2 regions of the Arthrobacter ginkgonis genome follow, and region 1 is predicted to be linked to the other one. Evidence: predicted binding sites of a transcription regulator. Region 1 holds the regulator's gene; the other holds the start of a gene.
The links. The regulator LexA, encoded in region 1, represses DNA repair genes until DNA is damaged. The targets are predictions, from matches to a motif close to TCGAACANNTGTTCGA.
Positions count from the first base shown of each region.

Region 2: ABD912_RS20445 (DUF6504 family protein) is a predicted target of LexA. The motif match lies at 1,521-1,536, and genes of this name have one in related genera.

Region 1 is NZ_BAABEO010000023.1:301,211-305,417, reverse strand. Features, by position in the region: gene ABD912_RS17580 (histidinol-phosphate transaminase) at 1-746, opposite strand, end outside; gene ABD912_RS17575 (LysM peptidoglycan-binding domain-containing protein) at 896-1,423, opposite strand; gene lexA (transcriptional repressor LexA) at 1,698-2,405, shown strand; gene ABD912_RS17565 (class-II fumarase/aspartase family protein) at 2,732-4,150, shown strand; gene ABD912_RS17560 (SLC13 family permease) at 4,150-4,207, shown strand, end outside.
Region 2 is NZ_BAABEO010000027.1:9,614-13,820, reverse strand. Features, by position in the region: gene ABD912_RS20455 (SOS response-associated peptidase) at 1-383, shown strand, start outside; gene ABD912_RS20450 (VOC family protein) at 1,014-1,469, opposite strand; gene ABD912_RS20445 (DUF6504 family protein) at 1,677-1,988, shown strand; gene ABD912_RS20440 (DNA polymerase III subunit alpha) at 1,985-4,207, shown strand, end outside.

The DNA.
Region 1 (4,207 bases):
CAGACCTCGGGGGCGGCGGCGAGGTAGCCGAGGCGGGCGCCGGCGAGGGCGAAGGCCTTGCTCATGGTGCGCGAGACGATCAGGCGCTCGCGGCCGGGCAGCAGGGACAGCGCCGACGCGGTGCCGGTGTGGGCGAACTCCGCGTAGGCCTCGTCAACGATCACGACGGTGTTGCTGGCTTCGCCGGCCGCGTAGACGGCCTCGACGACGTCCAAACCCAGCGCGGTGCCGGTCGGGTTGTTCGGGGAGCAGAGAAGGACCAGGTTCGGGGCCTGCTCGCGGACCTGGCGGGCCGCGTCCTCGGCGGTCAGCCCGAAGTCGCCGGAGCGGACTCCGGCGATGTATTCGGTGTCGGTGCCGCTGGCCAGCAGCGGGTACATCGAATAGGTGGGAGGGAAGCTCAAAACGGTGCGCCCGGGGCCGCCGAAGGCCTGGAGGATCTGCTGCAGCACCTCGTTGGAGCCGTTGCCGGCCCAGATGTTCTCGGGCTCGAGGCCGTGGCCGAGGTAGCCGGCGAGGCGTTCGCGCAGTTCGGTGAACTCGCGGTCCGGGTAGCGGTTGAGGCCCGCGGCCACCGCGGACACCTCGGCGACGATGGCCTGGTGCACCTCTGCCGGAAGCGGGTGGGTGTTCTCGTTGACGTTGAGCAGGATGGGCACGTCCAGCTGCGGGGCACCGTAGGGTTCAAGGCCACGCAGGTTGTCGCGCAGGGGCAGCCGGGACAGTCGCTCTAGCAGATCACTCACCGTACAAGTCTAGTTGGGCGCCGGGGCTGCCCCTGAATCGGCCCGGACCGGCGGGTAACATTCCCGGCTCGGGGTCCCAGTGCCGGCCCATCCCCGCGCCGGCCCGGTCCGGCGGCCCGGCCCGGCTGGCCTGCCTTGGAGGCCTGAGCTCAGTTGCCCGCCGGGATGAAGATCCGCTGGCCGGGCTCGAGGTTGGAGGTGGCGAGGTTGTTGACCTCGATCATCTCGGCGACCACTTCACGCGGGTCGCGTTCGGGTGCAAGCTCGGCGGCGAGGCCCCACAGCGTCTCGCCATCCAGGACGGTGACCGTCTGCCCCCGCACGGCGTCGTCCGTAGCGGTGCCGGTGGCCATTACCGGGGCGGTGAAGAGGCCGGCCAGCACCAGCAGGGCCGCTGCGGCCAGCATCGTCGGCATTCCGATCAGGACGAAGCGGCCGCGCCGGGTCAGCCGAAGCTTCGGTGTGGGGACTTGGGTGTGGCGGACCGGCTCCAGGTCCGGGACGAGGCACAGGTGGCCTCGGGAGGCGCTCTGCGGGCGGAGCGTACGCGCGCTGGCGGCCTGCCGGCCGGAGGGCCGTGCGGTGACGGGGCGCGGAAAAGCGGTGGGTGTGGTGCGGGTACGGCCCGAGCGGGCGGAGAGCTGGACGGGGGCTGCGAGTGCGACGTGTGCCAACATCTTGCCTTTCTCCATAGTCCTGCCCGCAGCCTGGAAGGGCGGCCACCGGGCGGAGTCGTTTTCGAAAGTGTGTTCCGAAACAATGTTCGAACGTTTCGGGTCCATTCTTAGCATCCAACAACGATGGATGTCGAGACTCTTCGAACAAACCTTTGAACACGGCGCGGTTATCCAGTACCTTTGGAGGTAGCGGGCCCGCGGGACATAGCCCACCAGCCGCCTCCGACGGTTTGGGGCGATCGGGGCGCCTGCGACGACCAGGACGGAGCAGACCATGAGCACCACGGACACCCCGGCACCGAAGAAGACGCCGAAGAGCCTGACCATCCGTCAGAAGAAGATCCTTGAGACCATCCAGCGGGCCGTGGCAAGCCACGGGTACCCGCCCTCGATGCGCGAGATCGGCGACACGGTCGGGCTGGCCAGCCTGTCCAGCGTGACCCACCAGCTGTCCCAGCTGGAGCGGCTCGGCTACATCCGCCGCGACCCGCGCCGGCCGCGCGCCATGGAGATCCTCAAGCCGCTGACCCTCAACGACGCCCCCGCCGTCGAGGCCGCCCGCCAAGTCCCCGAGCTGTCCGTGGTGGCGGAGCTGTCCACCTCCGCCGACACGGCCCTGGTTCCGCTCGTGGGCCGCATTGCGGCAGGTGGCCCGATCCTGGCCGAGCAGACCGTCGAGGACGTCATGGCGCTGCCGCGCCAGCTCGTGGGCCACGGCGAGCTGTTCATGCTCAAGGTCGCCGGCGATTCGATGGTCGACGCCGCTATCTGCGAGGGCGACTGGGTCGTGGTACGCCGCCAGCAGAACGCCCAGAACGGGGACATCGTCGCCGCGCTGCTCGACGACGAGGCCACGGTCAAGACCTTCCGCCAGCGCGACGGCCACACCTGGCTGCTGCCGCAGAACAGCCGCTACGAACCCATCCTGGGCGACCACGCCACCATCATGGGCAAGGTTGTCTCGGTGATGCGTTCGCTCTAGGACGCCCCGGCCCGTCCCGGGTTCCACAACCAAAGCGGAAGGCCTCCGCGCCACCCCCTCCAGCCTGGGGTGGCGCGGAGGCCTTCCGCTTTCCCGGTTGCGGCCGCCAAAGGGAGCAGCCGCTTTGCGTCCCCCGGGCGGTCGATGCCCCCGGCAGCCCCGCCAAGGGGCCAGCGGCATGCGGAGAGGGATGATTCTTGACCCCGGACCCAGAATGTGACTACCATTACATCAACCCCGGTTGGAATCGATTCCAACCCTCAAGGGATTTTTTTTGATTCCGTATTGGAATCGATTCCACGCCACAAGCCAGCGGAGTATCCACAATGACGAACCGATCCCCTTTTTCCCTCCTGACCCATCTGGCGGGAGACCAGGAACAGCTGGACATCTTCTCCGACGAAGCCGCCATCGAAAGCTGGCTGGCCGTCGAGCGGGCCCTGGCCCAGGCCCAGGGCGAACTGGGAGTCATCGGCTCCGAGGACGCCGCCGCGATCGTTGGGGCGGCCCACCGCGGCAACGTCTCCGAGCAGCGGCTCTGGGAATCCACGCGCAATGTCGGCTACCCGATCCTCGGGATCGTGCGCGAAATTTCCGCCACCCTTCCGGAAGGCCCGAACGGCCGGGTGCATTACGGGGCCACGACGCAGGACATCATGGACTCCGCCCTGGCCCTGCAACTGGTCCGCTCGCTGGCGAGCCTGGACCGGCGCCTGGCCCGCTTCGGCGATGCCTTGGCCGAACGAGTCACGGAGCACGAAGGCACCGTGATGCCCGGGCGCACCCATGCGCAGCAGGCGGTGCCCACCACGTTCGGCGCCATCCTGGCGACGCTGCTGGGCCAGGTGACCCGCCAGCGCGAACGCCTCGCCCAGGCGGCCCCGCGCATCGGCGTCATCTCGATGTTCGGCGCTGGCGGCACCTCCGCCGCCTATGGCCCCCGGTCGGCCCAGGTGCGCACCCGCGTGGCCGAACTGCTCGGGCTCGAAGACACCGGCATCTCCTGGCACGTCGACCGCGACGGGCTGGCCGAGTTCGGCTGGCTGTGCGCCACCATCGCCGCCACCTGCGCCAAGCTGGCCCGCAACATCGTGGACCTGTCCCGCACCGAGATCGGCGAGGTCTTCGAACCCTATTCCAGCCACCGCGGCGCCTCGTCGACCATGCCGCAAAAGGTCAACCCGATCTCCTCGGAGGTCATCATCGGCCTCTCCGGCACGGCGGGCGCCCTGGCCTCGGCGCTGGCCCGGATCCAGGAGGCCGGCCACGAACGGGCGGCCGGCGAATGGCAGATCGAGTGGCACATCATCCCCCAGCTTGCGGTGCTGGCCGGCTCGGCCCTCTCCGAGGCCCTAGTCATCGCCGAGGGCATGCGGGTCGACAGCGACAGGATGCTGGCGAACCTGCAGCTCGACGGCGGCCTGGTCATGGCCGAAGCCCAGATGATCCAGCTGGCCGACGCGATGGGCCGCGAACATGCCCACGACCTGGTGTACGAAGCGGCAACCCGGGCCCGCACCGAGGGCACCGTGCTGGCCGATGCCCTGCGCGCGGTGGCCCAGGAACACGGCACCGCTCACCTGCTGCCGGAGACCTTGGTCGGCCCGGCCAATTACCTGGGCGAAGCACGCACCATGTGCGAGACTTCCATCCGGCAGTGGCGTCAGGCACCGGCCCTGCCGGCGGCCTGGGGTGAACGGCCCGTGGTGGACCTCGTCCAGCCGCTCATCCCGGCGGGTTCCTGATGAGCACCCTGATGTCGACCCCGGCATCCGCCCCGGCGGTGCAGTCCGAGACGGAAA
Region 2 (4,207 bases), on a different contig from region 1:
TCCACCCCGGCGACGGGTCGCTGATCTTCTTTGCCGGACTCTACGAATGGTGGAAGGACCCGTCCAAGGCGGACGGGGAACCGGGCCAGTGGCTGCTCTCCACCTCCGTGCTCACAGCCCCGGCCCCGCCGGTCGACTCCGCGGACCCCGCGCTGGCCGAACTGGGGCAGCTGCACGACCGGCTGCCGATCCCGATGGACAAGGCGACCATGGCCGACTGGCTGGACCCGGAGAACAAGGACGCCGCCGCGCTCGTGGAGCTGGTCCGCGCCGGGGCCTACGGGCCGGCGTCGGGCTGGGAACTGCGCGAGGTGGACACCGCCGTTGGCAACGTGCGCAACAACGGGCCCGAACTCACCGAACCGCTGCCCGGGCTCTTCTAAAGGCCCGACGGCGGGTGGCCCGAAGGATCCCCTGGCCGCCGAGGTGGCACGGTCGATCTGTTCGCGCGTGGGTGTGAAGGTCCTGCGCTTCGTCGCGCCCGCCAGGACGTTCCGGAGCAGGGACAGCGAAGAGAGCAGTTGGGTGAACTCCGTTCCTCTCGCCTCCGCGGTGGGCCTGACGACTTCGACTTCCAGCCAGTCCAGTTGGCAGGCTAGTTCTCCCCGCAGGCGGGTCTCGAGCCACCGCAGGATGCCGTAGCCATGGTCGCGGACGCGGGTCACGATCGATACCTGGCCCTCGATCTTCGCCGGGGTTGCCGCACGGGCAAACGAGCAGAGGGAGCCGGCCAACCGGTGGGAAGTCCTCTTCATCCAGACGGGACCGGCCCATCAGGACGTCGGATGCATGCTTGGCGTCCGTGATGTCGAAGACGGTCACGTGTTCAGGCTGGGCATCGATCTGGCCGAGATCGGTCACCGTCTTGTCGTCAACGACGAACTCCACCCGGGATTCGACCTTGCGGATGACCCATGGACCCCCTTCGTTCCTGCGGAGCATATCCGCCCAGGGGACGCTCCGGACTCCGATCGACGCCATGGGCCAGATCATCCCATGCCGGCCCCCTCGCCTCAGAGGGTGAAGGTGACCGTTCCGTCGGCGTCGATCGCCAGGCCCGGGTTGTGCACGAAGTCCCAGCGGAACCCGTCCGGATCCGCCACGCAGGCGCTGGTGCCGCCCCACGGCCTGGCCTCCGGCTCGGAGACCGTCGTCGCCCCGGCCTCCAGCGCCCGCCGGTAGAGCTCGGCGACCTCCTCCGGGCTCGCCGTGTTGTGGCCGAGCGAGACGGGCGGGGCCTGCGGGCCGCGGCCGACGTCGCCGTACTCGCCGGGCATGCTCTCCAGGTTCCACAGCGCCAGCACCAGCCCGTGCCCGGCCTGGACGAAGGCGATCTCCCCGGGCAGGCGGGCCAGCTGCCGGAAGCCCAGGCCCTCCACATAGAAGGAGCGGGAGGCCTCCACGTCCGCCACGCCCAAGGTGACCGCCGTGATATTCGGAGATGTGTTCGAATTTCTTCCCGTATTCATGTCCCGAGCCTAGGGCGGGGCGCGCCGGAAAGCACGGGAAGCGGCAAAGTGTCGTACACATGTTCTAATTTTGCTTTCTGTAGAACGAATCTTCGAATAGGATGGGGTTGTGCCCCTCCCGCTTCCCGGGGAGCACCGCTTCCGATGATCCATCGGGGCCCGCGCGGGCGACTCACGGCTCGCGCGGGTCCAGAGGGAGGTGCCCGGGTGGGGCTTTTCACCCAATCCGTCGAGGTCGACTGCACCCCGGCGGGGCAGCCGCTGCGGCTGCGCTGGCAGGGCCGCGAATACACGCTCGCCGCCGAACCGGTGCGCTGGTACGAACGCCGCAAATGGTGGGCCGAGGAGCCCCGGGCCCCGCGCGGGCACGGGCCCGGGCTCGTGGACCACGAGATCTGGCGCGTCCAGGTCCGCCTCGCCGGGAAGGGGCCGCTGCGCACCTTCGACCTGTCCCGCCACGCCGGCTCGGGACGCTGGAGGGTGATCCGCCTCCACGACGCCCTCCGGGAGGGCGCGTGAGCTTCACCCACCTGAACGTCGCCTCCGCCTTCAGTGCCCACTACGGGGTGTCCTGGCCCAAGGAACTGGTCCGCCGGGCGGCCGCCGACGGCGCGGACGCCCTGGCCATCACCGACCGCGACGGGCTCTACGGCGCGGTCAAGCACCTCAAGGCCTGCCGGACCCACGGGATCGACCCCATCCTCGGCGTCGACCTGGCGATCCTCGGCCCCGCCGGGATTCCCGGCGCCGCATCCGTGCGGGCACGGACCGAGGGTCGGGTGCTGGTCCTGGCCAAGGGGCACTGCGACGGCGCCGGCTACCGCGCCCTGTGTCGACTGGTCTCCGCGGCCCACGCCGGCACCGGGGGCGCCCCCGCTCCCCGACACCCCAGACGCCCCGGCGTCACCCGCACACAACTGGCCGCCCACGTCCTGGATGGCGCCCCGGCCGGGTTCCCCGCCCCGGTGCTGACGGTGCTGCTCGGCCCGGCCTCCGACGTCGGACTGGCCGCCGCCCGCCGCGACTACGCCCGCGCCCGCGCCGCCCTGGCCCGCTGGCTGGAACTGCTCGGCCCCGCCGCGCTGCGCGTGGAACTCACCACCCACCTCAGCCGCCCCGGGGAACGCCTAAGCACCGCCCACGCCCTGAGGATGCTGAGCACCGCCGAATCCCTGCACGTGCCCGCGATCCTCACCAACGCGGTCCGCTACGCCGACCCCGACGGCGCCGCCACCGCCGACGTGCTCGACGCCGCCCGCTCCCTCACCTCCCTCGAAACCCTCGCCGACCTGCAACCCAACGGGCAGGGCTGGCTCAAGAGCGCCGCAGAGATGGAAGCGCTCGCCCGCGAAATCGCCCGCGACGCGGCCAACCCCCGCCTGGCCACCACCCTGCTGCGCACCACCGCAGCGCTCGCCGACTGGGCGCGCCTGGACCCGGCAGCCGACACCGGATGGGGCGCCCCCAAAACCCCCGAGGCCCACGTCATCGGCATCACCGGGGAACCGAACACCGAACTCGCCGCCCGCTGCGAAGCCGGCATCACCCGCCTGCTCCCGCACCAGGCCCGCGACCGCACCCTGCGCGACCGGCTCGCCCTGGAACTGGACACCATCGCCGACCTCGGCTTCGCCTCCTACTTCCTCACCGTCGCCGAAGTCAGCACCATGATCACCGCCATGGGGGTCCGCAACGCAGCCCGCGGCTCCGGCGCCTCCTCCCTGGTCAACCACCTGCTCGGCATCAGCCACGTCAACCCCCTGGCCCACGACCTGCTCTTCGAACGCTTCCTCTCCCGGGAACGGACCACCCTGCCGGACATCGACATCGACGTCGAAAGCGCCCAACGCCACCGGGTGTACCGGAAGATCTTCGAACGCTTCGGCCCCGACCGCACCACCCTCATGAGCATGCAAAACGGATACCGCGCCCGCGGAGCCGTCCGCGACGCCGGAGCGGCCCTGGGCATGGACGGGGAAGACATCGACGCCATCGCCAAACAGCTCTGGCGCTTCCCCGCCAGCAGCTTCCGCGACGCGCTCGCCGAAAAACCCGAACTCCGCCTCCTGGCCCAACGCCTGGCCGGAACCGCACCCACGCCCACCCGACAGCAGGGAACCGCCCGCCAACTCGACCTGCTCGTGGACCTCACCGAACGTCTCGACCGCCTCCCGCGCCACATCTCCATGCACCCCTGCGGCGTCATCCTCGGCGACCAAACCCTCCTGGACCGCACCCCCGTCCAACCCAGCGGCCTCGGCCTGCCCATGAGCCAGTACGACAAACACGACATGGACCCCATGGGCCTGATCAAACTTGACGTCCTCGGCGTCCGCATGCAATCGGCCATCTCCCACGCGCTCGCCGAAGTCGCCCGCATCCACGGGGACGGACACGCCGTCGCCTCCGCCGGACACCACCGCCTCCCCGCCAACGGCACCCTGCCGCCCTACCTGGCCCCCGACGGAACCATCGACCTCGAACAGATCCCCCTCGACGACGAACCCACCTTCGAACTCATCCGCAGCACCCACACCCTCGGCTGCTTCCAGATCGAATCCCCGGGACAACGCGAACTCATCGGCAAACTCGCCCCCCGTACCTTCAACGACCTGATCATCGACATCTCCCTCTTCCGCCCCGGCCCCATGAAATCCAACATGGTCAAGCCCTACCTCGAACACCGCCACGGCTTCGCCCCCGAAACCTACCCCCACCCGGACCTGCGCCCCGCGCTC